2 regions of the Duffyella gerundensis genome follow, and region 1 is predicted to be linked to the other one. Evidence: predicted binding sites of a transcription regulator. Region 1 holds the regulator's gene; the other holds the start of a gene.
The links. The regulator ArgR, encoded in region 1, controls arginine synthesis, uptake and breakdown. The targets are predictions, from matches to a motif close to ANTGAATAAAAATACANT.
Positions count from the first base shown of each region.

Region 1 (16,289 bases):
TCGACAGGCAGAGTTCCGCGCTCGTGCGACTAAGTTGGATTTGCAACGGCTGGCGCCGCTGATTCCGCTGTTCTCCCGCCTGTCGCCGCAGCTGCTGGAAAACTGGCAGCAGTTGCAGCCACGCGGCGTAATCGATGCGCTGGCGCTGGATGTGCCCCTTTCACAGCCGGAAGAGACGCGCTTTATCGCGCACTGGCACGACCTGAGTTGGCAACACTGGAAGCTGCTGCCGGGCATGGAGCATTTCGCTGGTAGCCTGACCGGCAGCGCTGCGCATGGTCGGCTTGATCTTGCCATCAACAACGCCACGTTGCCTTACGGCACCTTGTTCAAAGCTCCGCTGGAAATCAAACAGGCCACCGGCGCAATCGGCTGGCAGCTCAGCGGCGACAGTCTGACGTTAGAGGGCACCGATCTGGACGTACAGGCGCGATCGCTGCACGCGCGCGGCGATTTCCGCTATCAACAGCCGCAGAAAGCCGCGCCTCAGCTCGATATCCTTGCTGGCATTAACGTCACCAACGCCGGCGATGCATGGCGCTATTTCCCGCAGCCGTTGCTGGGGTCGAACCTGACGCGTTATCTCAGCGGGGCGATAAAAGGCGGCCAGGTCAGCAATGCGACTCTGCTGTTTGCCGGGAATCCGCAGCTCTTTCCGTTCAAACACAACGACGGCATGTTTGAAGTCACCGTGCCGTTGCGCCACGCGACCTACGCTTTCCAGCCGGGCTGGCCCGATATTGAGAACCTCGATATCGATCTCGATTTCCTGAATGATGGGTTATGGATGAAAGCGCAGCAGGCGATGTTGGGCAAGGTCAGCGTCACCGACATCAGCGCCATCATTCCCGATTACCTGAAAGAGAAACTGATTATCACCGGTAACGTCAGCGGTGCAGGGCAGGATATCGGCGATTATTTCCAGCAAACGCCGCTGAAAAGCTCACTGGGCAGCGCACTGGAGGAACTGCAGGTCAAAGGCAAAACCCGCGGAAAGCTCAATCTCGACATCCCGCTGGATGGTCAGCAGGTGCACGCCAGCGGCAACGTGGTGCTGAATAATAACGATCTCTACATCAAGCCGCTCGACAGCACGGTAAAGAACCTCAGCGGCCGTTTCCGCTTCAATAATGGCAATCTTGAGAGTGAAGAGCTGAACGGCAACTGGTTTGGTCAACCGCTGAGCGTGAAATTTACTACCCAGGAAAACAAGCAGGATATGGCGATCAACGTCAATCTGCTGGGTGACTGGCAACCGGGCAAAGTCACGCTATTGCCTGCGGCAGTGGCGCAAAAACTTCAGGGCAATTTGCCGTGGCAGGGCACGGTAGCGGTTGATCTGCCCCATCAGGGCGGTGCCAGCTATCGCGTGGATGTGAAGGCGGAAGGTAAAAATGTAAGTAGTCACTTACCTGCGCCACTCGATAAAGCAACGGGCAGTGCTTTGCCGGTTGAGGTCAGTGTCAAAGGCGACCTGAACAGCTTTACCCTCAGCGGCAGCGTCGATCGCCGCCACCGCTTTAACAGCCGCTGGCTGTTGCAGAATGGCCTGCGCGTTGAACGTGGCATCTGGTTGAACGAGGCAAAAAGCACGCCTGCACTGCCGGAACGGCCGGCTATGATCGTCAATCTCCCGGCGCTGAACGGTGAAGCCTGGCTGGGCCTGATGGCAGGATTAAGCAAGGCTGGCGGCGCGTCCGGCGGCGATAAAGCCTTACCGGGCAAGGGCCTGCCGGGCAACATAGTATTACGTACGCCAGTGCTGACCCTCGGCGGCCAGCAGTGGCACGATCTGGAAATTACCCTGAATCAGTTGATGGCGGGCGGCATGCAGGCCACGGCAAAAGGCAAAGAGATTCGCGGCAGTCTCGCGGCTCCAGGCAGCAACAACTGGCAACTGCATCTCGACTATCTCTACTACAATCCTGAATGGAAAACGGCTGAGGCCAGCAGCACCGGCAGCGGCGACAGCACCATTGATTTCAGCGGCTGGCCCGCGCTGCGTCTGGCGTGTGATGAGTGTTGGCTGCGCGGCCAGAATGTGGGTCGCATTCAGGCTGAGACACGCATCAATGGTGATACGTTAGCGCTTACTAACGGTTTGATCGACACCGGTAGCGCGAAGCTGGCGGTTGAGGGCGAATGGGTAAACCGTCCAGGCAGCCAGCGCACCTCGCTGAAAGGCAAGCTCAGCGGTAAAAGCATCAATGAGGCGGCTAACTGGTTCGGCGTTAACTCGCCGTTGCACGATGCGCCGTTCAACCTGCACTACGATCTGCACTGGCGCTCTACGCCGTGGCAACCTTCGGAAGCGACATTAACCGGCGTATTAAAATCCCATCTTGGCAAAGGCTATGTTGCTGATGTCGATACCGGCAGCGCCGGGCAGGTGCTGCGGTTGATCAGCGTCGATTCGCTGGTGCGTAAGCTTCGTCTCGATTTCAGCGATACGTTCGGCCAGGGGTTCTATTTTGATAGTATTAACGGTACCGCGTGGATTAAAGACGGTCAGTTACAAACCGATAATTTGCTCGTTGACGGCATCGAAGCCGATATTGCGATGCAGGGCAAGGTCGATTTAGTGCGTCGCCGCATCGATATGGAAGCGGTGGTCGCACCAGAAATTTCCGCCACGGTGGGCGTCGCTACCGCCTTTGCTATTAATCCGGTAGTCGGTGCCGCGGTGTACGCCGCCAGCAAAGCGCTGGCACCGCTCTGGAACAAAATTTCAGTCTTGCGTTATCACATCAGCGGGCCGGTTGATAAACCTGAAATTGATGAAGTATCGCGGGCGCCGCGCGAAACCAAAGGCGCCTCCGCGAAGTGATTTGACGGCGCTGAGGAATTCCCGCAGGCTGTACTGATGGCTAATTAACAAGTGAGAAACGATGAGTCTGAATCTGGTAAGTGAGCAGTTACTGACTGCTAACAATATTAATCAGCAAGATCTGTATGCCCTGCTGGGGCAGCTTTCAGAACGTCGCCTGGATTATGCCGACCTCTATTTCCAGTCCAGCTACCATGAATCCTGGGTGCTGGAAGATCGCATCATTAAAGATGGCTCTTATCATATCGATCAGGGCGTCGGGGTACGCGCCGTCAGCGGTGAAAAAACCGGTTTTGCCTATGCGGACCAGATCACCCTGAATGCGCTCACGCTGAGTGCTGAAGCAGCACGCAGCATTGTACGTGAACAGGGCAACGGCAAAGCGCATACGCTGTCGGCAGTGAACCATCGCGCCTTGTATCCCACGCGCGATCCGCTGAGCAGCCTGACCCGCGAAGAGAAAATTGATCTGTTACACCGGGTCGATCGTGCGGCACGCGCCGCCGATAAGCGCGTGCAGGAAGTCAGCGCCAGCCTGAGCGGCGTCTATGAACTGGTGCTGGTTGCCGCCACTGATGGCACGCTGGCTACCGACGTGCGTCCACTGGTGCGCCTCTCCGTGAGCGTGCAGGTCGAAGATGACGGCAAGCGTGAGCGTGGCTCCAGCGGCGGCGGCGGTCGTTCCGGCTATGAGTTTTTCCTCGCCGATGAAAATGGCGAAGTGCGGGCGGAAGCCTGGGCGCGCGAAGCGGTGCGCATGGCACTGGTTAATCTCTCTGCTGTCGCCGCCCCGGCCGGATCGATTCCGGTGGTGCTGGGCGCTGGCTGGCCTGGCGTACTACTGCATGAAGCGGTTGGACACGGCCTGGAAGGCGACTTTAACCGTCGCGGCACCTCGATGTTTAGCGGCCAGATGGGCAAGCTGGTGGCGTCTGAACTCTGTACCGTGGTTGATGACGGCACCATTGACGGCCTGCGCGGTTCGCTGGCTATTGATGATGAAGGCGTTCCCGGCCAGTACAACGTGCTGATTGAGAACGGCATTCTCAAAGGCTATATGCAGGACAAGCTGAACGCGCGTCTGATGGGCGTTCCGCCGACCGGTAACGGCCGTCGTGAATCCTATGCACATCTGCCGATGCCACGTATGACCAACACCTATATGCTGGCGGGTCAATCCACGCCGCAGGAGATCATCGAAAGCGTGGAGTTCGGCCTGTATGCGCCTAACTTCGGCGGCGGCCAGGTGGATATCACCTCCGGCAAGTTCGTTTTCTCGACTTCTGAAGCCTATCTGATTGAAAACGGTAAGGTGACGAAGCCGGTGAAAGGCGCAACTCTGATCGGTTCTGGCATCGAAGCGATGCAGCAAATCTCTATGGTCGGCAACGATCTGGCGCTGGATAAAGGCGTGGGCGTTTGCGGTAAAGAGGGACAAAGTTTGCCGGTGGGCGTTGGTCAGCCAACGCTGAAGCTCGACAAACTCACCGTCGGCGGCACCGCCTGACAAACTACGGCGGGCATGTTGCCCGCCGTTTTATTATCCTGCCCGATGAGCCTGATAAACCGCTCCCACCTGCTGAAAATAATCCGTTAAATAGTCGATGCACACCTGCACCTTGAGCGGCAGCTTATCCTTTTCGGTATACACCGCGTAGACCGGCCGCGGATGCGACTGATAATGCGGAAATAGAATGTCGATTTCACCGGCATTGATCTGATCAATTACCCACATCAGCGGCACATACGCAATGCCAACACCGGCATTCAGCCAGCGAATCAGCGTTTGCGAATCGTTGGTGGCAAAGCGTCCCTGCGGTGCCAGTCGCGTGACCAGACCTTCTGGTGAGATCAGTTCAAAGGTGTTATCGGGCCGCACGCTGTATTCCAGCCAGGAGAACTTATCCACATCGGCAGGTTTTTCCGGTGTGCCGTGCTGGCTGAGATAGTGCTTGCTGGCGCACACCACCATCGGCATCGAACCAAGCCGCCGTGAGAAAAGGCTGGAATCCTGCAGTGCGCCAACGCGAATAACCAGATCAAGCCCGTTGGCGATCAGGTCGGGCGCGGGAATGCCGCTCATTACGTTGACCGTCAGGCCCGGATATTCACGCAGAATATCCGCCGTCATCACCGATAACACGTTCTGCGCCATGGTCGAGGAGCTGCCAATGCGCAGCGTGCCAATCGGCATATTGTTAAAGGCGTAGAGCTGCTCGTGCACCTGTCGCGCTTCCGCCAGCATTCGACCGCAGCCCTGATAATAAATTTTGCCCGCCTCGGTCAGGCCAATACTGCGTGTGCTGCGGTTCAGCAACTTTACCTGTAGCTCATCTTCCAGTTTTGCCACAATTTGGCTCGCTGACGAGACGCTCATCTGCATCTGGCGCGCAGCAGCGGTAAACGAACCTAATTCAACCACTTTGGCAAACACCGACATACTTTTTAGTCGTTCCATTATTCACTCTGGCTTAAAAGTGATTTAGATCACAATTGGTAGAAAACATATAGTCAGCCGCGTTACTATAGCAACGCCGCGAAAACCCTTTACGCTTTTCTCTCGTTTTAGTTGCCTGAGGCTAAGCTATTATTCATTGCGTCACGGTAATCCCTTTACTGCAGTGTATGCAGTTACCGCTGTGCGTATTTATCCTGATTCCAGGAGAGCGCGTCGATCGCAGGGCGTTCCCGGCATGGTTTGTTTAAGGATAAAAGATGAGTGTGCTTCCGGTTATCGTTATATTTGGGCTCTCTTTCCCGCCCATTTTCGTTGAGTTGATTTTGTCGCTGGCGCTGTTCTGGCTGGTACGCCGTGTGTTAACGCCTACCGGTCTTTACGATATGGTCTGGCATCCGGCCCTGTTCAATACGGCGCTGTACTGCTGTGTGTTTTACGTCGTTTCCTGTCTGCTGGTCTGAGGTTTAAGTGAAAGCGCTTATAAGAAAAGTCGCGCGTTATGCAGTGACCGTTATTCTGGTGATCATCGCCGCCGTCATTATTTTTCGTGCCTGGGTGTTCTACACCGAATCGCCGTGGACGCGGGATGCCAAATTTACCGCCGATGTGGTGGCCATTGCGCCCGACGTTACCGGGCTGATCACCGAGGTGCCGGTGCATGACAATCAGCTGGTGAAGAAAGGCGATGTGCTGTTTGTGATCGATCGTCCACGTTTTCAGAAAGCGCTGGATGAAGCTCAGGCCGACGTCGCATATTACCAGGCTATCGCCAGTGAAAAGCGGCGAGAAGCGTCACGTCGCAACCAGCTTGGCGTGCAGGCGATGTCACGCGAGCAGATTGAGCAGGCCAATAACGATTTGCAAACCACCGAGCATCAGCTGGCAAAAGCTGCCGCTACGCGTGATTTAGCCGCGCTGGATCTGCAACGTACCACCGTGCGTGCGCCTTCTGACGGCTGGGTAACCAACCTGAACGCCTTCGAGGGTGAGTTTATCACTCGCGGATCGGTTGCCGTCGCGCTGGTGAAACAACATTCGTTCTACGTGCTGGCGTATATGGAAGAGACCAAGCTTGATGGCATTCGCCCTGGCTACCGCGCTGAAATCACGCCGCTGGGCAGTAACCGCGTGCTGCATGGCACGGTGAACAGCATCGCAGCAGGTATTACCAACAGCAGCAGCAGCGTCGATAGCAAAGGCATGGCCACGGTCGATTCTAATCTGGAATGGGTTCGTCTGGCGCAGCGTGTGCCGGTGCGTATCCATCTTGATGAGCAGATCGGCAATCTCTATCCTTCGGGCACCACCGCAACCGTTGTAGTGACCGGGCCTGAAGATCGCCAGCAAAAACCTGCCTCGCCGGTGATGCGCTTTTTCAATCGCCTGCGTGAGTTTGGTTAGGCCGGGCGATGATGCAACTTGAAACGCTGCGCTTTCCGATCAAGCTGACCTTTGCCGTTGTTGCGGCGTTGATGATTGGATTTCATTTCAATCTGGAAACGCCGCGCTGGGCGGTGATGACCGCTGCCATTGTGGCTGGCGGTACGGCTTTTGCTGCCGGTGGTGATCCCTATTCGGGCGCGCTGCGTTACCGTGGCGTGCTGCGTATTATCGGCACGTTTCTCGGCTGTATCGCGGCACTTGCCATCATGATTGGCACGATTCGCGCACCGGTGGTAATGCTACTGCTCTGCTGTCTGTGGGCGGGCATCTGCGTCTGGTTGTCGTCACTGATTCGGGTAGAGAACTCTTATGCACTTGGCCTGGCGGGCTATACGGCGCTGATTATCGTGGTCACCGCCGACGCCAATGGCGCGCTGACGCTGGCGCCGCAATATGCGGTGGAGCGCTGTAGCGAGATCGTGCTGGGTATTGTTTGCGCCATTGTCGCGGACATGATCTTCTCCCCGCGATCGATCAAAAAAGTGATCGATCGCGAAGTGGAATCGCTGCTGGTCGATCATTACAAACTGCTGCAACTGTGCGTTGCGCACGACGATAAAGACGCCGTGGATAAGGCGTGGAGCGGGCTGGTGCGTCGGACCACCGCGCTGGGCGGCATGCGCAGCCAGCTGATGATGGAATCGGCACGCTGGCAGCGGGTCAGTCGCCGCTTACATATGCTGAATACGCTCTCGCTCACGCTGATTACTCAGGCTGCTGAAACTTTTTTGGTGCAGAACAGCCGTCCGGATTACATCGCGCCGCAGTATCGCTTGCTGCTGGATCGCGAGGTCAACGATGTTAACGACGTGCGCAAACGGCTGAAGGTGTTGCGCCGGGTGATTACCGCCAGTAGCAGTAAATCCCTGCCGCTTACGCTGGCCAGCTGGGTGGGCGCTGCATCGCAGTACACGCTGCTGATGAAAGGCATTCAAACCAACAGCCGCATCAGCCATATCGAAGAGCAGATTTTGCAGGGCGAAGTGGTGATAAAAGCCCGCTCGGCAGAAACCCATCACGCGATGATTAACGGCATTCGCACCTTTGTTGCTACGGCGGCGGGTTCGCTGTTCTGGCTCTATTCCGGCTGGACCTCGGGCAGCGGCTGTATGGTGATGCTGGCGGTGATCACTGCGCTGGCCATGCGCATGCCGAATCCCCTGATGATCGCCAAAGATTTTCTTTACGGTATGACCGTTGCGCTGCCGTTGGGCGGCATCTACTTCATGTATATTCTGCCCGCTACGCAGCAGAGCGCGCTGCTGCTGTCGATTGCGATCGGCCTGCTGGCGTTTGTGGGGGGGATTTTTATCCAGCGGCGACAAATCGGCACGTTGGGCGCACTGGTCGGCACGCTCAATATTCTGGTGCTGGATAACCCAATGACGTTTCGCGTCAACGTGTTTCTCGACAATGCGCTTGGCCAGGTGATTGGCTGTTTTGTGGCGCTGCTGGTGATTCTGCTGATTCGCGATAAGTCGAAGGCGCGCACCGGCCGCAAGCTGCTGAACCGCTTTATGTATGCCGCGGTGGCGGCGATGACCACCAATCAGGCCCGTCGTCGTGAAAATCATCTACCGGCGCTTTATCAACAGCTGTTCCTGCTGTTAAACCTGTTTCCCGGAGATATTAACAAGTTCCGTCTGGCGCTGACCCTGATTATCGGCCATCAACGGCTGCGTGCGGCGGAGATTCCGGTGAATGACGATCTCTCCGCCTGGCATAAGCAGATGCGCTATACCGCCGATCGGGTCATTGCCGCACGCAGCGACGATAAGCGGCTGTACTATTATCAGCGGCTGTTGCAGGAGCTGGAGATCTACCAGCAAAAGCTGGCACAGTATGCCGCGCCGCCAACCGTCACCGAACCGGTGCACCGGCTGGCAGATATCCTGCAGCGCTATCAAAGCACCATGATAAAAATATGATCGTCAGCCGCCTGCGGGCGGCTTTTTTTTGTCCACTTTCTTGCCGCACTGCCAGCCTCACCGCCGCGGCCGTCACGATTCACCACTATAATGATGAAAACATGATGGTAAATTCCGCCAGGAGGAGAAATGTCACAGTCCCTGCACGATCACCCGCTTTTCCAGACAGGCTACCTTAGCAATGGCCGCTGGCAGAGCCTGAGCAGCACCTTTGATGTATTGAACCCGGCCACCGGCGAGGTCATTGCCCGAGTTGCCAACGCGGGCAAACAGGAAACGGAGCAGGCGATTGCTGCCGCTGAGCAGGCCTTCCCCGGCTGGCGTGCACAAACCGCCAAGGCGCGTTCTGAATATCTGTATCGCTGGTACGAGCTGATAATCGAGAACAAGCGCTGGCTGGCAGAGCTGATGACCGCCGAGCAGGGCAAGCCGGTGAAAGAGGCAGAAGGGGAAGTAGACTATGCCGCCAGCTTTATTCAGTGGTTTGCAGAGGAGGCAAAGCGTGCCAACGGCGAGATTATTCCTCCGGCCAAAGCGGGATCGCGCATTCTGGCCACGCGGGAACCGGTAGGTGTGGTCGCCGCGATCACCCCCTGGAATTTCCCGATGGCCATGCTGACACGCAAGCTGGGTGCGGCGCTCGCCGCGGGCTGCACCGGCCTGATCAAACCAGCCAATAATACGCCGCTTTCCGCCTTTGCGTTGCTTGAGCTGGCAAAACAGGCGGGCATACCGGACGGCGTGCTGAATGCGGTGGCGGGCGATACGCAAGCCATCAGCGATGCAATCATGGCCAGCAGCGTAGTACGCAAAATTTCTTTCACCGGCTCTACCGCCGTTGGCAAGCTGTTGGTGCGCAACGCGGCGGAAACCATGAAGAAAGTCTCAATGGAGCTGGGTGGAAATGCGCCTTACATCGTGTTTGAGGATGCTGATATCGATGCGGCAGTAAAAGGCGCGATTGCCAATAAATTCCGCAATGCAGGTCAGGTGTGCGTTAGCGTGAACCGCTTCTTTATTCATAACGCTATCTACGATCGCTTTGTGACCCAACTGGCTGATGAAGTTAAGGCACTCAAGGTCGGCAACGGCATGGAGGAAGGGGTAGTCGTGGGGCCGTTAATCAATGCGGCAGCGGTGGAAAAAGTTGAAGAACATGTGCAGGACGCCGTTGCTAACGGCGGACGCGTTGTGGCAGGTGGCGCGCGGCATGCTCTGGGCGGCAACTTCTGGCAGCCGACGGTGATTGCCGACGCCAGTGAAAATATGAAGCTGGCCCGCGACGAGACCTTCGGACCAGTGGCTGCCTGTTTCCGCTTCGATGACGAAGAAGAGGTGATTCGTCGCGCCAATGACACTGAATATGGCCTGGCCGCCTACTTCTACACCCAGAACCTGCAGCGCGTGTTCCGGGTCGCTGCGGCGCTGGAAAGTGGCATGGTGGGTATCAACGAGTGTGCCGTTTCTACCGAGCTGGCGCCGTTTGGTGGCGTTAAAGAGTCGGGACTGGGTCGTGAAGGATCGGTGCTGGGGCTGGAAGAGTATTTACAGGTCAAAGCGCTGCACATCGGCGGACTCTAAAATCCCGGGCAGCGCAAGCTGCCCGATTGTATGGCGGGAGCGGCCATCATGAATAAAACGACATTTGATTTTAACGAGATTGTCGACCAGAGCCATTTCTTGCGGCAGTTTAGCGAACGCTTTGCGCATGGAGAGACATTTTACGATCTCGATGAACTATGGGATGCGGTGATGGGGCCTGCCATGCCGCTGCCAATAGAAGTTGAGTTTATCCATCTTGGCGCCGGACAGAAACGTCGCTATGGCGCTTTGATTCTGCTGTTTGAAGAGGCCGAAGCGGAACTGGAAGGCCGCCTGCTGTTTTCCATTCGTTAACACCACGCAAAAAAATGCCCCGCATGGCGGGGCAAAATCTTCGTCACAAGGTGACGGGGAAACTTATTTGTAGAGTTCAGCAGTCAGGTGGTAGCTGTCACCGGTGCGTGCTTCAATCACTTTATAGGCGCTGGCGCCTTGCTCATCAGCTTTTTGTGACAGGGCCGCACGGTAATCTGTTGGCGCACCACCGATGCCGCTGATACTGATCGTTCCTGCTGGCTGCAGATCCGCTGCCTGCTGGCTGGTCACCAGCTGAGCCGCCGAAGCGCCAAAACTAAGCAGGGATAACAGACTTAACGTTGCAAGTGTCGCTTTAATTTTCATGGTGTCTTTCCTCATTCGGGTCAACAACCTGCAGGCTAAACAGAGTAGGTCAGGTCGTCAGAGATAGTGATGTCGTTCAAAAAACTACCGCGCGCTGTTACTTATAGAGTTCAGCGGTAGCGTGGTAGTTGCCGTTGTTATACGCCTCAATAATGCGATATTTGCTGGCGCCCTGCGCATCGGCTTTATCGGACAGCGCCTGACGAATAGTCATTGGCGAACTGTCGAGACCGCTAACGCTCACGGTGCCCGCTGACTGCAGGTTTTGTGCCTGCTCGTTGGTGACCAAGTCGGCTGCGCTGGCGCCGAAAGAGAGCGCAGAAAGTACGCTTAGTGCAGCAAGAGTGGTTTTAACGTTCATGTGAGATTCCTCGTTAATGTTTTTTATTAGATTGCTTACTGTGATTCTCATCACGAAAATAAGTGTATATCTAATAACGCAGGAAATCATTATTCGGCTAATAATATTTTGGTGGGATACTTTAGGCAGTTGTAGCTTTTTAATAACTACAGGTTATAAAAAATGCTTATATTTCGCACTGCTGCTCATCAATCCTTCAAAAATCATAAGGATAGTGAGAATGCGCTATTTGTGCTCTCTGCTGCCATATATCGACCTGCGTTGAGACAGATCATGGAATATTACACTGCTTTTCAGCCCGTGAAGCAGCGTATTAGCGAGGTAGTGGTGAAATGGAGGTAAAGAAAGAGGCAGATGCGAAAAGGGCGCCGACAGCCTGGCTGTCGGCAGAGCAATTACAGTTCCTGTTCAAACAGCATCAGGATTGCGTCATACAGCTGTTTCACGGTAAAGCTGCGTGCTGGCGTGATAAAGATGGTGTCATCTCCGGCGATGGTGCCCAAAATGCCTTCCGCTTTACCCAGTGAGTCCAGCAGGCGGGCAATCAGCTGCGCTGCACCAGGACTGGTATGAATCACGACCAGTGCATCGTTGTAGTCGATATCCAGCACCAGATTTTTCAGCGGACTGGTGGTGGTGGGCACGCCCAGCTCAGCGGGCAGGCAGTAAACCATCTCCATTTTCGCATTGCGCGTGCGTACGGCACCGAACTTGGTCAGCATGCGCGACACTTTGGATTGATTGATATTTTCGAAGCCCTCTTCCTGCAGCGCTAATACGATCTCGCCTTGAGAGCTAAATTTCTCTTCTTTTAATAAGGCTTTAAAGGCCTTGACCAGATCTTCCTGCTTGGATGGATTACGCATATTTTACCGAAATTAAGAGTGAAATGGGCCAGTTCACGGGGTGGTTACTGTATTATTATGCATATAAATGAATTTTTATGCAAACAGTCTGCTGGGTATTACGAGGAAATTATTCAGGCGGCGCATCTTAACAAAAATGTTTTATGAATCAAGTGCGTTAACTGTGCGCTGGGTCAGAGGAAAAAGTGAACAAATTGTTATAAAATTGCTGATGTTCATTCAGTGGGACGGCATGGCATTCACACCGGCTCACAATCAAGACAGATAAATACCGATTGTCTGAATGAGTGCGACAACAGACAAAAGCTACCTGTCGCACTCGCCACTGGCGTTCAGGTTGACGGGGGTCCTGTGAAAAGGGATTCTTCGCACTTTTCCGCCTCACCATTATAAGGAGTTTAGGATGAAAGTTGCAGTTCTCGGCGCAGCAGGCGGCATTGGACAGGCGCTCGCGCTCCTGCTTAAAACCCAGTTACCCGCGGGTTCAGAACTCACTCTCTATGACATCGCGCCGGTGACACCGGGTGTGGCGGTTGACTTGAGCCATATCCCAACGGCGGTAAAAATTACCGGTTTCAGTGGTGAAGATGCAACGCCAGCGCTGCAAGGTGCGGATGTGGTATTGATTTCCGCCGGTGTGGCACGCAAGCCAGGCATGGACCGTTCCGATCTGTTTAACGTCAACGCTGGCATTGTGCGTAACCTGATTGAGCAGGTTGCGGCCACGGCACCGAAAGCGCTGATCGGCATCATCACTAACCCGGTCAATACTACGGTGGCGATCGCCGCTGAAGTACTGAAAAAAGCGGGTGTGTATGACAAAAACCGTCTGTTTGGCATCACCACGCTGGATATTATTCGCGCCAACACCTTCGTTGCCGAACTGAAGGGCAAGCAGCCAGAGCAGGTTAACGTGCCGGTGATCGGCGGTCACTCTGGTGTAACCATTCTGCCGCTGCTGTCACAGGTAGAAGGCGTCAGCTTCAGCGAGCAGGAAGTGGCTGAACTGACCAAACGCATTCAAAATGCCGGTACCGAAGTGGTGGAAGCCAAGGCGGGTGGCGGATCGGCCACGCTGTCGATGGGCCAGGCCGCGGCACGTTTCGGTCTCGCGCTGGTACGTGCACTGCAGGGTGAAAGCAACGTGGTGGAATACGCCTATGTCGAAGGCGATGGCGAACACGCGCGCTTCTTTTCACAGCCGCTGTTGCTGGGCAAAAATGGTATCGTTGAGCGCAAGCCCATTGGCACGCTGAGCAGTGCTGAACAGCAGGCGCTGGATGGCATGCTGGATACGCTGAAAAAAGATATTCAGCAGGGCGAAGAGTTTGTTAAGTAAGCGCTAGCCCGAAATAAAAAGGAGCCGCAGGGCTCCTTTTTTTATGGCTGATGGCTAATTTTGCGTGGGATATTCGAGGATAGTCACCGGCAGCGTCAGTTTTTGTTCGTTGCGGATCACGTCGACGTTGATCACAGAACCGGGGCGAATCTCGGCAACCTGGTCCATGGTTTCCTGCGCAGAAATCGCCGGTTTGCCGTTAACGTTAACCAGCACATCGTTGACCTGAATGCCGGCTTTCGCGGCGGGGCCATTCGGCGCAACCTCACTGACAATAATGCCCTGAATACGATCGATATTACTGCCCTGGCCGTGCAGCTGTGGCGCCTCACGGCCGGTAATGCCGATATAGCCGCGAATGACCCGACCGTCGCGAATCAGCTTATCCATAATTTTGGTGGCTAACTGCGTGGGAATGGCAAAGCCTATACCTTCGGGTGTTTCACCGTCGTTGCTCTTGTCGAAAGAGAGCGTATTAATGCCCACCATTTCGCCCAGTGAATTGACCAGTGCACCGCCAGAGTTGCCGTGATTGATGGAAGCATCGGTCTGGATGAAATTTTGGCGCCCGGATGGGCTGAGTCCAACGCGGCCGGTAGCGCTGATAATCCCCTGCGTCACCGTTTGTCCCAGATTGTAGGGGTTACCAATCGCCATCACGATATCGCCAACATGCGAGACACGCTGCGTATTGATGGGGATGACCGGCAGGGTCGATGCGGTCACTTTCAGCACGGCTAAATCGGTCAGGCTGTCAGAACCCACCAGCATCGCTTCAAAAAAGCGGCCATCCTGCAGGGCCACGATGATCTGATCGGCATCATTGATGACATGTTTATTGGTCAGGATATAGCCTTTGGCGTTCATGATTACGCCAGAGCCGAGCACCGTGGTGGCGCGTGCGCTGCCGCCATTGCCGGCACTGCGGTTGTAGACGTTCACCACCGCTGGCACGGCACGGCGTACACCCTGGTTAAAGCTTAGCGGCGTTTCGTCAGCGCTATCTTCACTCGCGGGCACGAGGGTGCCGCCGAGGCGCAGGGCAGGCAGAGCCAGCAGCAAAATGCCTGCGACAATCAGGCCAAGGATCACTGAGCGCAATAGTTTGATAAACATGGTGTAATTTAAGCCAGGAATGAACGGAAGGCAGAATAACATGAGTTAAGCGGACACACACCTTGTTGTGTCCGCTTCCTGAGACTTATCGCAACAGTAAATAAATGGTGTCTTCGCCACGTACGACGTGAAGCGCCATGACCGCCGGTTTGGCATCGAGGAATTTACGCATCTCTGCCAGATTCTGCACGCGGCTGCGATTAACGCCGACGATAACGTCACCTTTCTGCAAACCGATCTGTTCAGCCGGCGTGCCTTTGTCGACGGCATCAACGTTCACACCTTTGTCACCGGTTTTGGTCTGGCCATCGCTTAAGGTTGCACCCTGCAACGCTGGCGACATCAGCTGCGCGCTGGCGGTAGATTGCGCGCTCTGTTCCAGCGTCACCGTGACGCTCTGCGGCTTGCCTTCACGTACCAGGCCGACTTTTACCTGTTTGCCCGGCGCGGTGGTGCCAATCTTCACGCGTAGCTCAGCAAAGCTGGTGATGTTTTTGCCATCCAGCGAGGTAATGATATCGCCTGCTTTGATGCCCGCCTTTGCCGCCGCTGACTGCGGCAGCACTTCTGAGACAAAAGCTCCGCGCTGCGCATCGACGTTAAATGCTTTGGCGATGTCTGGCGTTAGTTCGGTGCCTTTGATGCCCAACTGACCGCGTTTAACCTCGCCAAACTCAATCAGCTGCTTCGCCAGTTCAACCGCCATGTTGCCCGGAATGGCGAAGCCAATGCCGATGTTGCCGCCGCTGGAGGCGAGAATGGCGGTGTTAATACCAATCAGTTCGCCATTAAGATTGATGAGCGCGCCACCGGAATTACCCCGGTTGATCGCCGCATCGGTCTGGATAAAGTTTTCCAGCCCTTCGAGGTTCAACCCGCTGCGGCCCAGCGCAGAGATAATGCCCGAGGTTGCCGTCTGGCCCAGGCCGAACGGGTTGCCGATAGCCACGGCGAAGTCGCCAACTTTAAGCGCATCGGAATCAGCCACTTTAATTTGCGTCAGGTTTTTAGCGCCCTGAATCTGGATCAGCGCGATATCGGTCTGCTCATCATGACCGATCAGTTTGGCATCATATTCATTGCCGTCGCTGAGCTGAACGCTGATTTTGTCTGCGCCGTTGACCACGTGATTATTGGTCAACACATAACCTTTAGCCGCATCAATGATCACGCCGGAACCTAAGCCTTCAAAAGGCTGCGGCTGATTATCGCCCGGCTGCTGGCCAAAGAAACGCTTCAGCGGTTCAGGAATCTCCTGGCGGTCTTCCGTGGCGGTGCCTTCAACATGCACGCTGACCACCGCAGGCAGGACTTTCTCCAGCATCGGTGCCAGGCTCGGCAGCGCCTGACCCTGAATCTGCGCCGGTAATGTCGCCATGGCTGACGGCATCGCACCGAGATTGATGCCGATGCTCAATGCTAATGCGCTAAACAAAAGTGATTTCTTTTTCATCGTGACAACGCTCTCGCTGCGTAAGGTGGAATATAACGAAGGTTCGCCTTACATTGGCAAACACTGTGGTATCCGGTATGCAAAAGGGCGCTGAAGGCGCCCTGAAAATCTGCTTAATCGCGAGGTGAACGTTCGCTGCGCAGCAAGCCTGACGCGCTCTCAGAATAATCGCGCGGCATCTGCACCGGCGCCTGATCGTTATCCGCTTCCGCTTCGGTCAGTTGATACGCAAAGGGATTTTTCTCACCCGGTAAATTAGGCAGTAAATCGTTCGA
Region 1 covers NZ_LN907827.1:472,610-488,898, forward strand. The annotation lists gene yhdP (AsmA2 domain-containing protein YhdP) at 1-2,827, shown strand, start outside; gene tldD (metalloprotease TldD) at 2,889-4,334, shown strand; gene aaeR (HTH-type transcriptional activator AaeR) at 4,368-5,285, opposite strand; gene aaeX (p-hydroxybenzoic acid efflux pump operon protein AaeX) at 5,543-5,746, shown strand; gene aaeA (p-hydroxybenzoic acid efflux pump subunit AaeA) at 5,754-6,686, shown strand; gene aaeB (p-hydroxybenzoic acid efflux pump subunit AaeB) at 6,698-8,656, shown strand; gene EM595_RS02200 (NAD-dependent succinate-semialdehyde dehydrogenase) at 8,786-10,237, shown strand; gene EM595_RS02205 (hypothetical protein) at 10,286-10,552, shown strand; gene yhcN (peroxide/acid stress response protein YhcN) at 10,616-10,879, opposite strand; gene yhcN (peroxide/acid stress response protein YhcN) at 10,977-11,240, opposite strand; gene argR (transcriptional regulator ArgR) at 11,636-12,106, opposite strand; gene mdh (malate dehydrogenase) at 12,510-13,445, shown strand; gene degS (outer membrane-stress sensor serine endopeptidase DegS) at 13,500-14,561, opposite strand; gene degQ (serine endoprotease DegQ) at 14,647-16,014, opposite strand; gene zapG (Z-ring associated protein ZapG) at 16,128-16,289, opposite strand, start outside.

Region 2 (16,289 bases), 350 kb from region 1:
TCCCACCACGATCCCCACCATTTTGCGGTTACCGAACGGCACGCTCACGCGACCGCCTACCGCAGGCGTCAGCGTCGCGGGCAGCAGGTAATCAAATTTGCGGGCGAGAGGAACGGGAAGCACAACCTGTACAACGGGCATGTCATTATCCGGGTGAAAAAAATGGCCAGTTAGTGTACACTGGGTTGTCGGAAAAATGCTTATCTGATTGCAGTGAACATTCTTCTTCTGTATAGTTTGCCGCCTTTGATATTGCTATTCCGTATCGAAAGACACCTAACTTATTAATCCGCGTGTGGTGTCGTGCAGGATTGACCTGGCACGAAGAGCGACACGGCCTTCACAGAGGTTTTCCATGAAAAAAGGTATTCACCCAAAATACGAAGCAGTGACCATTACCTGTACCTGCGGTAACGTGATCAAAACCCATTCAACCATGGGTCACGATCTGAACCTGGACGTTTGTGGTCAGTGCCACCCGTTCTACACTGGTAAGCAGCGTGAAGTTGCTACCGGTGGCCGTGTTGACCGCTTTAACAAGCGCTTCAGCATCCCGGGCAGCAAATAAGATCCGGCGCCGACAGGTTGTCGGCGGCAAGAAAAAACCCAGCTTCGGCTGGGTTTTTTTATGTCTGCGTTTCAGTATTCCCAGGTATCGGGATCGACACCCATTTCACGCATAATCTTTTTCGCTTCTTCCGGGATCTCGTCATTACGCTCTTTGCGCAAATCGACATCGTCCGGCAGCGGCTGCCCGGTAAAAGCATGCAAAAACGCTTCGCATAACAGTTCGCTGTTGGTGGCATGCCGTAAATTGTTTACCTGACGGCGCGTGCGCTCATCGGTTAAAATTTTCAAAACTTTCAGAGGGATGGAAACGGTAATTTTTTTACCTGCTCACTCTTTTTACCGTGCTCAGCGTATGGGCTGATATATTCGCCATTCCATTCAGCCATGGGGTACCTTAATCATTAAACGTTATATTGCTGAAAATCAGCCAATTATGCCCGATTTTACCGCGCCTCACTAATACCGCTGAATCAAAGGCTCAGATTTTCTGGTGGATGCGCGATTTTTTTGACAGGCGATGACGCATAATCTTAACGGTTATTGCGACGTTGCTCAATCTATACGCAAAGACATTTAGATGTCCAGATGTATTGACGTCTATTATTGGAATGTTATCCTGTGAGCTCTTTTTTGTGGCCTTCAGGAACAGTAAGCACCATGACGCGTAAACAGGCAACCATCGCAGTCCGCAGCGGTTTGAATGATGACGAGCAATATGGCTGCGTTGTCCCACCGATTCATCTCTCCAGCACCTATAACTTCACTGACTTCAACGAGCCGCGTGCCCATGACTATTCGCGTCGCGGTAATCCGACGCGCGATGTTGTACAGCGCGCGCTGGCCGAGCTGGAAGGCGGTGCCGGTGCGGTGATGACCAATACCGGCATGTCGGCAATTCATCTGGTGTGCACTCTGTTCCTGAAGCCGGGCGATTTACTGGTGGCGCCGCACGACTGTTATGGCGGCAGCTATCGGCTGTTTGACAGCCAGAGCAAGCGCGGTGCCTACCGTGTGAAATTCGTCGACCAAAATGATGCCGCAGCGCTGCAGGCAGCGCTGAGCGAAAAGCCTAAGCTGGTGCTGGTGGAAAGCCCCAGTAATCCGCTGCTGCGTGTGGTCGACATTACCGCCATTTGTCAGGCAGCCCGCGACGCAGGTGCCATCAGCGTGGTCGATAACACCTTCCTCAGCCCGGCACTGCAAAACCCGCTGGCGCTGGGTGCCGATTTAGTGATCCACTCCTGCACCAAATATCTTAATGGCCACTCCGATGTGGTTGCCGGTGCGGTGGTCGCAAAAGAAGCCGCGCACGCCACTGAGCTCGCCTGGTGGGCCAACAACATTGGCGTTACCGGTTCTGCGTTTGACAGTTATCTGTTGCTACGCGGCATGCGCACGCTGGGACCGCGCATGGCAGCGGCACAGCGAAATGCGCTGGCGATTGTGGACTATCTGCAGCAACAACCGCTGGTGAAAAAGCTCTATCATCCGTCGCTGCCGGAAAACGCGGGCCATGAATATGCGGTGCGTCAACAGCGCGGTTTCGGCGCCATGTTAAGTTTTGAACTGGATGGCGATGAGCAGCGGCTGCGCCGTTTTCTCAAGGCGCTGGAGCTGTTTACTCTGGCCGAATCACTGGGCGGCGTGGAGAGTCTGATTTCACATACCGCGACCATGACGCATGCCGGCATGTCAGCAGAAGCGCGCGCGGCGGCGGGCATCTCCGACACGCTGCTCAGGATCTCAGTCGGCATAGAAGATCATGAAGATTTAATCGCGGATCTGGATAATGCATTCCGGATCGCAGCCGAGAGGTAATAATGACAATTTCAGCAGCAGCAAGGACGCCAGTGACAAGACAGCTTCATAAATTTGGTGGCAGCAGCCTGGCGGACAGCCGGTGTTATCAGCGCGTGGCGGATATTATCGCCAGCTATAGCCAGCCAGGCGACATCATCGTGGTTTCTGCCGCTGGCAGCACCACCAATCAGCTGATCAGCTGGTTAAAGCTGAGCCACAGCGATCGCCTTTCTGCGCATCAGGTACAACAGGCGCTGCGCCGTTTTCAGACCGAATTAATGAGCAGCCTGTTGCCTGCTGATATTGCCGGCCCAATGATTGCCACCTTTATTCAGGATCTGGAAAAGCTGGCGGCGCTGCTTGATGGCCCGTCGTCAGAAGCGGTTTACGCAGAAGTGGTCGGCCACGGCGAGATCTGGTCTGCCCGCTTAATGGCGGCGGTGCTCAGCCAGCGCGATCTGGCCGCCAGCTGGCTCGATGCCCGCCTTTTCCTGCGCGCCGAGCGCGCCGCGCAGCCGCAGGTTGATGAAGGCAAATCCTGGCCGCTGCTGCAAACGCTGCTGGCGCAGCATCCTCATCAACGGCTGGTCGTCACCGGATTTATCAGCGGCAACGAGGCAGGTGAAACCGTGCTGCTGGGCCGTAACGGTTCCGACTATTCCGCCACGCAGATTGGTGCGCTGGCTGGCGTTCATCGTGTCACCATCTGGAGTGATGTCGCCGGTGTATACAGTGCCGATCCGCGCAAAGTCTCAGATGCCTGTCTGCTGCCCCTGCTGCGGCTCGATGAAGCGAGCGAGCTGGCTCGCCTGGCGGCACCGGTGCTGCATACACGTACCTTGCAGCCGGTTTCCGGCAGCGATATCGATTTGCAACTGCGCTGCAGCTATCAGCCTGAGCAGGGTTCAACGCGTATTGAACGCGTGCTCGCGTCCGGCACTGGTGCACGCATCGTCACCAGCCACGATGACGTCTGCCTGATTGAATTCGTCGCGCCGTCGCATCATGACTTCAGGCTGCTGCAAAAAGATATCGACGCGCTGCTGAAACGCGCGCAGCTGCGTCCGCTGGCGGTGGGTGTGCACAGCGATCGCCGTCTGTTGCAGCTCTGCTACACCTCCGAGGTGGTCAACAGCGCTTTCATTCTGTTACAGGAAGCGAACCTGCCGGGCCATCTGCAACTGCGCGAAGGGCTGGCGTTAGTGGCGTTGGTTGGCGCAGGTGTCAGCCGCAACCCGCTGCACAGCCACCGTTTCTGGCAGGAGATCAAAGATCAGCCAGTTGAATTTGTCTGGCAGTCGGAAGAGGGCATTAGCCTGGTTGCGGTGCTGCGCGTAGGCCCGACACAACACCTGATTCAGGGGCTACATCAGTCGCTGTTCCGTGCTGAAAAGCGTATCGGCCTGATGCTGTTTGGCAAAGGCAACATCGGTTCACGCTGGCTGGAGTTGTTTGCCCGCGATCGCGAGACGTTATCCGCGAGAACTGGCTTTGAGTTTGTGCTGGCTGGCGTGGTAGACAGCCGTCGCAGCCTGCTGGATGCCGAAGGTCTGGATGCCAGCCGGGCGCTGGCCTTTTTTGATGATGAAGCAACTGAGCGCGATGAAGAATCGCTGTTTCTTTGGATGCGATCTCACCCCTATGACGATCTCGTGGTGCTGGACGTCACCGCCAGCGCCTCGCTGGCCGACCAGTATCTCGATTTTGCCAGCCACGGTTTTCACGTCATCAGCGCCAATAAAGTGGCGGGCGGTTCAGACAGCCGCACCTGGCGCCAAATTCGCGATGCGTTTGCCAAAACTCGTCGCCACTGGCTTTATAACGCCACCGTGGGCGCAGGCCTGCCGGTAAACCATACGGTGCGCGATCTGCGTGAAAGTGGCGATACCATTCTGTCGATCAGCGGCATTTTTTCCGGCACGCTGTCGTGGCTGTTTTTGCAGTTTGACGGCACGGTGCCGTTCAGCGAACTGGTCGATCAGGCATGGCAGCAGGGTTTAACCGAGCCGGATCCGCGCGTTGATCTGTCGGGTCAGGATGTCATGCGCAAGCTGGTGATCCTGGCACGCGAAGCGGGCTATGACATCGAACCGGATCAGGTGCGGGTCGAGTCGCTGGTGCCCGCCGGCTGTGAAGGCGGCTCCATCGATAACTTTTTCGAGAATGCCGACGCGCTGAATGAACATATGCTGCAACGGCTGGAAGCGGCGCAGGAGATGGGGCTGCTGCTGCGCTATGTGGCACGTTTTGATGCACACGGCAAAGCGCGCGTGGGTGTTGAAGCGGTGCGGCCGGAACATCCGCTGGCTGCGCTGTTGCCGTGCGATAACGTGTTTGCGATTGAAAGCCGCTGGTATCGTGATAATCCTCTGGTGATCCGCGGTCCAGGTGCCGGTCGTGATGTCACCGCTGGCGCTATTCAGTCTGATATCAATCGTCTGGCGCAGTTGCTGTAACGCTTTGGCTGGCGCCATCCGCGCGCCAGCGTAATATCCTTTCCTTCAATTCATCCGGCAACATGAACGATGTTCATGTTGTATGAATATTTGTCACCCTTTGATGATCAATTACCTGTTGACGATGTAGCCAAAATCCGTCATTTTGAATGTCTGGACGTCTAAACGTATAGATGTGCAGTGGGGGTTTTCACCGCAGCGATTGATGAGGTAACGGGCTATGAGTTTCTTTCACGCCAACCAGCGCGAAGCATTAAACCAAAGTTTGGCAGAGCTGAACGGGCAAATTAATGTCTCCTTTGAGTTTTTTCCGCCGCGCACCAGTGAAATGGAACAGACCTTGTGGAGCTCCATCGATCGCCTCAGCAGCCTGAAACCCAAATTTGTCTCTGTTACTTACGGCGCCAACTCCGGTGAGCGCGACCGTACGCACAGCATTATTAAAGGCATCAAAGATCGTACCGGTCTGGAAGCCGCGCCGCACCTGACCTGCATCGACGCCAGCCGTGATGAGTTGCGGGCGATTGCGCAGGATTACTGGGATAACGGCATTCGCCATATTGTGGCACTGCGCGGTGATTTGCCGCCTGACAGCGGTAAACCGGCGATGTACGCAACCGATCTGGTCGGCCTGCTGAAAGAGGTCGGCGATTTTGACATCTCCGTTGCGGCCTATCCGGAAGTCCACCCGGAAGCCAAAAGCGCGCAGTCAGACCTGATTAACCTGAAGCGTAAAATCGATGCGGGCGCCAACCGCGCCATCACGCAGTTCTTTTTTGATGTGGAAAGCTATCTGCGATTCCGCGACCGCTGTGTGGCAACCGGCATTGATGTTGAAATCGTGCCGGGCATTTTGCCAGTGTCTAATTTCAAACAGCTGCAACGCTTCGCGGCGATGACCAACGTTCGCGTTCCGCACTGGATGACCGCGATGTTTGCAGGGCTGGATAACGATCCGGAAACGCGCAAAATGGTGGGCGCCAATGTGGCGATGGATATGGTAAAAATTCTCAGCCGCGAAGGCGTGAAAGATTTCCATTTCTATACGCTGAACCGCGCGGAGATGAGCTACGCCATTTGTCATACGCTTGGCGTACGTCCTGCATCGGCGCTCAGTGCGGTGTGAGCCTCGCCAAAAAAAGAAAAACCAGCCGATGGCTGGTTTTTTTATGTCTGCCGACGCCAGAACGTCGGCATCAACGTGTGCTTTAGCCGGTGTTGCGCATACCGGCAGCTACGCCAGCAATGGTTACCATCAGCGCTTGCTCAACCCGCGGATCCGGTTCGCCGCCCTGGCTTTCCTGCTCGCGTGAACGGTGCAGCAGTTCAGCCTGAAGCACGTTCAACGGATCGGTATAGACGTTGCGCAGCGCAATCGACTCGGCAATCCACGGCTGATCGGCCATTAAGTGGGCATCGTTAGCGATAGTCAGCACCGCGTTGATATCCGCTTCCAGCTGATCGCGCAGCTGTTTGCCCAGTGGCCATAGCGCTTTATCCACCAGACGATGATCGTAATATTCTGCCAGCCAGAGGTCGGCCTTGGAGAACACCATCTCCAGCATGCCAAGGCGCGTGGAGAAGAATGGCCAGTCGCGGCACATGGTTTCCAGCTGATCGCGATCGCCAGCATCCATCGCTTTTTGCAGTGCCGCGCCGGCACCCAGCCATGCTGGCAGCATGAGACGGTTCTGCGTCCAGGCGAAAATCCACGGAATGGCACGCAGGGATTCAACGCCGCCGGTAGGACGACGTTTAGCCGGACGCGAGCCGAGCGGCAGTTTGCCTAACTCCTGCTCCGGCGTTGCCGAGCGGAAGTAGGGAACAAAGTCCGGATTTTCACGCACGTAGCCGCGATACATTTCGCAGGAATCCGCAGACAGCTTATCCATAATGTCGCGCCACTCTTTTTTCGGCTCCGGCGGCGGCAGCAGGTTTGCTTCCAGAATTGCCCCGGTGTAAAGCGACAGGCTGGCGATGGTGACTTCCGGCAGGCCATATTTGAAGCGGATCATTTCACCCTGTTCGGTTACACGCAGGCCGCCTTTCAGGCTGCCCGGCGGCTGTGACAGCAATGCCGCATGCGCAGGCGCGCCGCCGCGACCGATGGTGCCGCCGCGTCCGTGGAACAGCGTCAGGGCAATGCCCGCTTTTTCGCAGGTTTTAATCAGTGCATCCTGCGCGTGATATTGCGCCCAGCTGGCAGCCATCACACCCGCGTCTTTCGCCGAGTCAGAATAGCCAATCATCACCATCTGTTTGCCCTGAATAAAGCCGCGATACCAGTCGATACTCAGCAGCTGATTCATCACATCGTTAGCGTTGTTCAGATCGTCAAGCGTTTCAAACAGCGGCGCTACCGGCATGGCGAAAGTGATGCCCGCTTCTTTTAACAGTAAATGTACCGCCAGCACGTCGGAAGGCTTCTTCGCCATCGAAATAACATAGGCGGCGATAGAACCCTGCGGTGCTTCCGCCGCAACCCGACAGGTTTCCAGCACTTCGCGCGTGTCGTCGCTCGGTTCCCACTGACGCGGCAACAGCGGGCGCTTGGAATTCAACTCGCGGATCAGAAACGCCTGCTTGTCCGCTTCTGACCAGCTTTCGTAGTCGCCAAGGCCAAGGTAACGCGTCACTTCAGCGATGGCATCGGTGTGGCGCGTGCTCTCCTGACGAATGTCGATGCGCACCAGCGGCACGCCAAAGCATTTCACGCGGCGCAGCGTGTCCAGCAGATGACCGTTGGCAATAATGCCCATGCCGCAGGCTTGCAGCGACTGATAGCAGGCATACAGCGGTTCCCACAGCTGATCGTTGGAGACCAGCAGATCCGCCGGGCGCGGCAGCCGCTCGCCTTTCAGACGGTGCTCAAGATAGGTTTGCGTAGTAAACAGCTGCGTGCGCAGCCGCTTCAGGATGACGCGGTAAGGTTCAAGTGCTTCCGGATCGCCACACAGTTCGCGTACCTGCTCGCTGCATTCTGACATGGAGAGTTCTGACACCAGCACGCCAATGTCACGCAGGAACAGATCGGCCGCTTTCCACCGGCTGAGCTGCATCACGTGGCGCGTAATCGGCGCGGTTACGTTGGGGTTGCCGTCGCGATCGCCGCCCATCCACGAGGTAAAGCGCACCGGCACAAAATCCACTGGCAATGAATAGCCAAACGTCTCTTCGACCTGTTCATTCAGTTCACGCAGAAAATGCGGCACGCCTTCCCACAGGCTGTTTTCCACCACCGCAAAACCCCATTTTGCTTCATCTACCGGCGAAGGACGGTGTTTGCGGATCTCATCGGTGTGCCATGCCTGCGCCACCAGCTGGCGTAAACGTCGCATAATCTGGTTGCGTTCGTAATCAGAAATATCGTTGTGATCGAGCTGCTTCAGGCAAGTGTTCACTTCCACCAGCTTATGGATCAGGGTACGGCGCGTAATTTCGGTTGGATGCGCCGTGAGTACCAGCTCCAGGGAGAGCGATTCAATCGCATCCCGGATCGCTGCCTCATTCAGATCCGGCTGCTGTTTCAGGCGGTCAAAGGTTTTCTTCAGCAGTTCCGGATGATTAGCGCCTTCGCTGGTATGCGAAATGGTTTGAAACTGTTCAGCCACGTTGGTGAGATTCAGGAACTGACTGAAAGCGCGTGCAACCGGTAAAAGTTCATCATTAGAGAGATTTTGCAGCGTGGTCAGCAATTCCTGGCGGTGGGCGTCATTTCCGGCACGTGATGATTTTGACAGCTTGCGGATGGTTTCCACCCGTTCAAGGATGTTCTCTCCCAGCGCTTCTTTAATCGTGTCGCCAAGCAGTTTGCCGAGCATACTGACATTACTTCGCATTGCGGAATATTGTTCGTTCATGTGACCCTGACACCCTTATCGAATTTGAACTATGCACCAACGTGGGCATAACATCGTCTTTTATCTAGCCATGTAACGAACCGTTCGTCAATTGCGTTAAACAGGCGGTAATGTGCCGCTAACTGTCAGTTATTTATGTGATTTAACAGAGCAGAAGCGCGATAAGTTATTCTTATCGCCAAAGACGGCATAAAGCAGGGGCAATTGACTGAAACCGCAGTGAATTGCCCCTTTTGTTATTTAATGATGACAGAAATGGTGCACAACCTGAGTAATCAGCTCGCGTGTCGGCTTAATGAATGCGGTATCAATAAATTCATCGGGTTGATGCGCCTGATTGATTGAGCCAGGACCCAGCACCAGCGTTGGACACAGGGTCTGGATAAACGGTGCCTCGGTGCAGTAATTCACTACTTCAGTGGGGACGCCGAGCAGCTTTTCCACCACGGCGACCAGTTCATGATTAGGGGGACATTCATACCCAGGAATCGGCGGATGCAGCTCGGCAACCGTAACCCGGCCCGGCCAGCGTGCGCTGACGGGTGCCAGCGCCTCATTCAGCAAACCATCCAGCTCGCTCAGCGTCAGGCCCGGTAAAGGACGTATATCCATATGCAGTTCACAGCAGGCGCAAATGCGGTTGGCCGCATCGCCGCCGTGAATATGGCCGAAGTTCATTGTGGGATAGGGAATGGCAAAGCCATCATGGTTGTAGCGGGTTTTCAGGGTATTACGCAGCGTCATTAAATGGCCGATGGCGCTGTGCATCAGTTCAATGGCGTTAATGCCGCGATCGGGATCGCTGGAGTGCCCTGATTGTCCTTCAATACGAATCACGTTGGAGAGATGGCCTTTATGTGCGCGCACCGGCTTCAGTGAGGTTGGCTCACCGATGATCGCGCAGTCGGGGCGCAGGCTGGTGGTCTCAGAAAAATACTTTGCGCCCGCCATGGTGGTCTCTTCGTCAGCGGTAGCGAGAATATAGAGCGGTTTTTTCAGCGTGGTTAAATCGACGTCACGTAGCGTATCAAGGATAAACGCGAAAAAGCCTTTCATGTCGGCGGTGCCCAGCCCGTAAAGCTTATTTTCATGCTCGGTAAGCACAAAGGGATCGCGCGTCCAGCGTCCATCATCAAAAGGGACCGTATCGGTATGACCGGCCAATAACAGTCCGCCTGCGCCGCTGCCGGTTTTTGCCAGCATGTTGAATTTATTGCGTGTGCCTGGCACCGCCTGGACTTCAACGCTGAAGCCCAGATCGCGGAACCAGCCAGCCATCAAACTGATTAAAGTTTCATTACTCTGATCCAGCGCGCTGTCGGTGGCGCTGATTGATGGTGTGGCGATCAACTGGCGGTATAGTTCGATAAAAGGCGGTAATTTTGTCTTCACTGTTGACGGTCCTTGAGTTAGGATGTATCAATATTCATGCATTAATAGTGAATAAAAATACATTAACCGGTGATGGATGCAAACCGTAATTTCTCGCTCCGCACCCCGTTGGTTATCGTGGGTCTGATGCAGCGCTGCTGCGGCCCGAAATGTTGACTGTAACAAGGGATACAGCCTGATGTTGAATACGTTAATAGTCGGTGCCAGTGGTTATGCTGGTGTGGAACTGGCGACTTATTTAAATCGCCACCCGCATATGACCATAACCGCTTTAGCGGTTTCAGCGCAAAGCCCGGACGCCGGAAAGTTACTTTCGGATCTGCATCCGCAGCTAAAAGGTGTTGTTGACCTGCCCTTACAACCGCTTAGCGACCCAGCCGAGTTTGCTGACAAGGTCGACGTGGTGTTTCTGGCCACTGCGCATGAAGTGAGTCACGATCTGGCTCCGGCGTTTTTGGCAGCGGGCTGCGTGGTGTTCGATCTCTCCGGTGCATTCCGCGTCAATGATGCCGATTTTTATACGCAATATTATGGTTTTACTCATCAGCATCAGGCGTGGCTCGATAAAGCCGTTTACGGGCTTGCCGAATGGCAGCGTGATGGCATTAAAGAGGCGCAGCTCATTGCAGTGCCGGGTTGCTATCCTACCGCTGCCCAGCTGTCACTTAAGCCGTTAATCGAAGCGGGTTTGCTTAACGATGCACAATGGCCGGTGATCAACGCCACCAGCGGCGTCAGCGGCGCCGGACGCAAAGCCACGATGAACAACAGCTTCTGCGAAGTCAGCCTGCACGCTTACGGTATCTTCCACCATCGCCATCATCCTGAAATTGTTGCTCATCTGGGTACGCCGGTGATTTTCACGCCGCACCTGGGGAGTTTCCCGCGCGGCATTCTTGCCACCACCACCTGCCGCCTCAAACCGGGCGTGACTCAGGATGACGTCGCGGCGGCGTTCAAAGCAGCCTATGACGACAAACCGCTGGTCCGTTTGTATGAAAAAGGCATGCCCGCGCTGAAATCTGTAGTTGGCTTGCCGTTCTGTGACATTGGCTTTGCGGTACAGGGTGAGCACATCATCGTGGTAGCGGTAGAAGATAATCTGCTGAAGGGCGCCTCATCGCAGGCCGTTCAGTGCTTAAACATTCGTTTCGGTTTCCCTGAAACAGAGTCTCTTATCTAACGGGCAAACAGGTTATGACCAATCCATTAATTATTAAACTGGGCGGCGTGCTGTTAGACAGCGAAGAAGCGCTGACGCGCCTGTTTGACGCCCTGGTCAGCTGGCGGCAGTCGCATCAGCGCCCGCTGTTAATCGTCCATGGCGGCGGTTATCTGGTTGATGAACTAATGAAAAAGCTGGCGCTGCCGGTGCAGAAGAAAAATGGTCTGCGCGTAACGCCCGCCGATCAGATTGACATTATTACCGGCGCGCTGGCGGGTACCGCCAACAAAACGCTGCTGGCGTGGGCCACTAAATATGGTCTCGACAGCGTGGGTCTTTGCCTCGGCGATGGCGGCAGCGTCAACGTTGAGCAGTTCGACGAAGAGCTTGGCCATGTGGGGCTGGCGACGCCAGGTTCACCACGATTGTTGAATACGTTGCTGGACGGCGGTTTTATCCCGGTGATCAGCTCTATCGGCATTACCAAAGCCGGTGCGCTGATGAACGTTAACGCCGATCAGGCTGCCACCGCGCTGGCAGCCACGCTGGGCGCCGACCTGATTCTGCTGTCGGATGTCAGCGGCATTCTGGATGGCAAAGGCCAGCGCATCGCCGAAATGACGGCGGCCTATGCGGACCAGTTGATTGAAGAAGGCATTATTACCGACGGCATGATTGTCAAAGTTAACGCCGCGCTGGATGCCGCCCGCACGCTGGGCCGTCCGGTGGATATTGCCAGCTGGCGCAGCGCCGAACAGCTGCCCGCTCTGTTTAACGGTGTGTCGATTGGCACCCGGATTCTCGCTTAACGCACATTTGTTCAAGGATTTTGAAATGCAAAACAAAGACATCAAAAAAATCGTTCTGGCTTACTCCGGCGGCCTCGACACATCAGCCATCATTCCATGGCTGAAAGAGAACTATGGCGGCTGTGAAGTGATCGCCTTTGTTGCGGATATCGGCCAGGAGCGTGGCGATCTGGAAGGCGTTGAGCAGAAAGCGCTGCAGTCCGGTGCGTCTGAATGTCATGTGGTTGACCTGCGTGAAGAATTTATCCGTGATTACGTTTATCCGGTGCTGCAAACCGGCGCGCTGTATGAAGGTACGTACCTACTTGGCACCTCGATGGCCCGTCCTATCATTGCTAAAGCGCAGGTTGAGCTGGCATTAAAAGTGGGCGCCGATGCGCTGTGCCACGGCGCTACCGGTAAAGGCAACGATCAGGTTCGTTTCGAAACCACCTATACCGCGCTCGCACCACAGCTGAAAGTGGTGGCACCGTGGCGTGAATGGGATTTACGGTCCCGTGAAGCGCTGCTCGATTATCTGAAGGCGCGTAACATTCCAACCACCGCTTCGCTGGAAAAAATTTACAGCCGTGACGAAAATGCCTGGCACATCTCCACCGAAGGCGGCGTGCTGGAAAGCCCATGGAATGCACCGAACAAAGATTGCTGGGTATGGACAGTGGATCCGCAGGATGCGCCGGATCAGCCTGAACAGGTCACTATCACCGTGGAAAAAGGCAACGTGGTTGCCGTCAATGGCGAAGCGTTGACGCCGTTCCAGTGCCTGGAAAAACTCAACGTGATCGGTGCGAAGCACGGCATTGGCCGCATCGATATCGTGGAAAACCGTCTGGTCGGCATCAAATCACGTGGCTGCTACGAAACCCCTGGCGGCACCATTATGGTCAATGCGTTGCGAGCGATTGAGCAGCTGGTGTTGGATCGGGACAGCTTTAAATGGCGTGAGCAGTTAGGCCTGGAAATGTCTTACGTGGTGTATGACGGTCGCTGGTTTGCGCCGTTACGTAAATCGCTGCAGGCTTCAGCTGAAGCGCTGGCGCAGGATGTGAATGGTGAAGTGGTACTGCAACTCTATAAAGGCCAGGTGACGGCAACGCAGAAAAAATCTGCCAACAGCCTTTACTCGGAAGAGTTTGCTACCTTTGGCGAAGATGAAGTGTACGACCATCGTCATGCGGGCGGTTTTATCCGTCTTTTCTCACTGTCTTCACGTATCCGTGCGTTGAACGAGAAAAAGTAAGCAAGCGGGCTTGATGCCCCCTGACAATGAATTCAAGGGGCGGCTCACGGGCCGCCTTTTTTACAGAATAAGGAAGCATAGCTATGGCACTTTGGGGCGGACGTTTCACACAGGCAGCCGATCAACGTTTTAAACTGTTCAATGATTCGCTGCGGTTTGATTATCGCCTGGCGGAGCAGGACATTACCGGCTCCGTTGCCTGGTCAAAGGCGCTGGTTACCGTGAATGTGCTGACGCAGGACGAGCAGCAGCAGCTGGAATCAGCGCTGGGTGTGCTGCTGGAAGAGGTGCGGGCTAATCCACAGCAAATCCTTGAGAGCGATGCGGAAGATATTCATAGCTGGGTTGAAGGCCGTTTGATCGAGAAAGTGGGCGCGCTGGGTAAAAAACTGCACACCGGCCGTAGCCGTAACGATCAGGTTGCTACCGATCTGAAACTCTGGTGCAAAGTGCAGGTTCAGTATCTGCTGGATGCCACTCGTCAGCTGCAGCAGGCGCTGGTCAGTACCGCCGAAGCCAATCAGGATGCAGTGATGCCGGGCTATACCCATTTACAGCGCGCGCAGCCGGTGACGTTTGCGCACTGGTGTTTGGCCTACGTTGAAATGCTTGCCCGCGATGAGAGCCGCCTGCAGGATACGCTGAAGCGCCTTGATGTCAGCCCGCTCGGCTGCGGTGCACTGGCGGGTACCGCCTATGAAATCGACCGTCAGCAGCTGGCCGATTGGCTGGGTTTTACGTCGGCCACGCGTAACAGCCTGGATACCGTTTCCGATCGCGATCATGTGCTGGAACTGCTGTCCGACGCCTCGATCGGCATGATCCACCTGTCACGTTTTGCAGAAGATCTGATCTTCTTTAATACCGGTGAAGCGGGATTTGTTGAGCTTTCCGATCGCGTCACCTCGGGCTCCTCATTGATGCCGCAGAAAAAGAACCCCGATGCGCTGGAGCTGATTCGTGGCAAGTGTGGTCGTGTGCAGGGTGCGCTTACCGCCATGAGCATGACGCTGAAAGGCCTGCCGTTGGCTTACAACAAAGATATGCAGGAAGATAAAGAAGGGCTGTTTGACGCGCTGGATACCTGGCTGGATTGCCTGCAGATGGCAGAACTGGTGTTGGATGGTATTCAGGTGAAGCGGCCACGTTGCCAGGAAGCGGCGGAACAGGGTTACGCTAACTCAACCGAACTGGCGGATTATCTGGTTGCTAAAGGCGTGCCGTTCCGCGAAGCACATCATATCGTGGGTGAAGTGGTGGTAGCAGCGATGGGCCAGGGCGTGGCGCTGGAAGCGATGACGCTGGAGACGTTGCAGTCGTTCAGCAGCGTTATCGGTGACGATGTTTACCCGATTCTGGCTCTGCAATCCTGCCTGGATAAACGTAATGCGCAGGGTGGCGTTTCTCCGCATCAGGTTTCTGTTGCCATTTCCGACGCGAAACAGCGGCTGAAACAGGGCGCTTCCTGAGATAAAAAAAGCGGGCAGAGTATGCCCGCTAACCTCTAACTTAGGAATTAATCATAATTATTAGGCACATCATCAAACGACCGGACATCCTGCCCGGTATATTGATTCTTAAGCGGGCATCAGGAACTGTTCTAAATCGTCACTGCCACCGATGTGGCGACCGCCGATAAAGACCTGAGGAACCGTCGCACGACCGGTCACAGCACGCAGACTCACCGTCGTAGCATCCTGACCCAGCACAATCTCTTCATATTGCATGCCGCGATCGATCAGCAGCTGTTTTGCTTTGGTGCAGAATGGGCAGCCTGGTTTGGTAAACAGAGAAACCGACTCCTGCACCTTAAATTCTGGTGCCAGATAACGCAGCATAGTGTCGGCATCTGAAACTTCAAACGGGTCGCCCGGCTTGTTTGGCTCGACAAACATTTTTTCTACCACGCCATCGCGTACCAGCATGGAGTAACGCCATGAGCGCGGGCCGAAGCCCAGATCCGCTTTCTCAACCAGCATTTCCATACCGCGGGTGAATTCACCGTTGCCGTCTGGAATAAAAGTGATGTTGTTAGCGTGCTGATCGGCTTTCCAGGCGTTCATCACAAAGGTATCGTTAACCGATACGCAGACGATGCTGTCAACGCCGTGCTGAGCGAATACGCTCGCCAGCTCGTTGTAGCGCGGCAGATGGCTGGAAGAACAGGTTGGGGTAAATGCCCCGGGCAAAGAGAACAGAATGACCGTTTTGTTTTTAAACAGTTCGTCGGTAGTGATATCAACCCATTTGTCACCCTGACGCGTATGGAAAGTAACTTGAGGAACGGTCTTTCCTTCCTGACTTGCAAACATGCATAACCTCTCAGCGTGAACAAAAGTGTGATGTGAATCTTAATGCGGCCATTATTGGTATCTTTGCTTGATAGGGCTAATCGTTGATTGCTATCCTATCTATCGCCGTGAACTATCATGGTGAGGAGAGATAAATGAACATTCGTGATCTGGAATATCTGGTTTCCCTGGCGGAACATCGCCATTTTCGCCGTGCAGCCGATGCCTGCCACGTCAGCCAGCCAACGCTGAGCGGGCAAATTCGCAAGCTGGAAGATGAGCTGGGCGTAATGCTGCTCGAACGCACCAGCCGCAAAGTGCTGTTCACCCAGGCGGGTCTGCTGCTGGTGGATCAGGCACGTACAATACTACGTGAAGTGAAAGTGCTGAAAGAGATGGCCAGCCAGCAGGGCGAAGCGATGTCCGGCCCGCTGCATATCGGTCTGATTCCTACCACCGGCCCGTATCTGCTACCGCAAATTATTCCTATGCTGCATCAGACCTTTCCTAAGCTGGAAATGTATCTGCATGAAGCACAGACGCAGCAGCTGCTGGCGCAGCTTGACAGTGGCAAGCTCGACTGCGCGATTCTGGCGCTGGTAAAAGAGAGCGAAGCGTTTATTGAAGTGCCGCTGTTTGACGAACCGATGAAGCTGGCGGTTTATGCCGATCATCCGTGGCACGACCGCGATCGTGTGCCGATGTC
Region 2 covers NZ_LN907827.1:117,763-134,051, forward strand. The annotation lists gene priA (primosomal protein N') at 1-141, opposite strand, end outside; gene rpmE (50S ribosomal protein L31) at 356-568, shown strand; partial or broken gene metJ (met regulon transcriptional regulator MetJ) at 640-956, opposite strand; gene metB (cystathionine gamma-synthase) at 1,228-2,388, shown strand; gene EM595_RS00570 (bifunctional aspartate kinase/homoserine dehydrogenase II) at 2,391-4,826, shown strand; gene metF (methylenetetrahydrofolate reductase) at 5,047-5,952, shown strand; gene ppc (phosphoenolpyruvate carboxylase) at 6,035-8,686, opposite strand; gene argE (acetylornithine deacetylase) at 8,927-10,078, opposite strand; gene argC (N-acetyl-gamma-glutamyl-phosphate reductase) at 10,257-11,261, shown strand; gene argB (acetylglutamate kinase) at 11,276-12,052, shown strand; gene EM595_RS00600 (argininosuccinate synthase) at 12,078-13,292, shown strand; gene argH (argininosuccinate lyase) at 13,376-14,761, shown strand; gene EM595_RS00610 (glutathione peroxidase) at 14,870-15,604, opposite strand; gene oxyR (DNA-binding transcriptional regulator OxyR) at 15,739-16,289, shown strand, end outside.
Region 2: a site for ArgR is predicted at 10,125-10,142, ahead of argC (N-acetyl-gamma-glutamyl-phosphate reductase). Genes of this name have one in related genera too.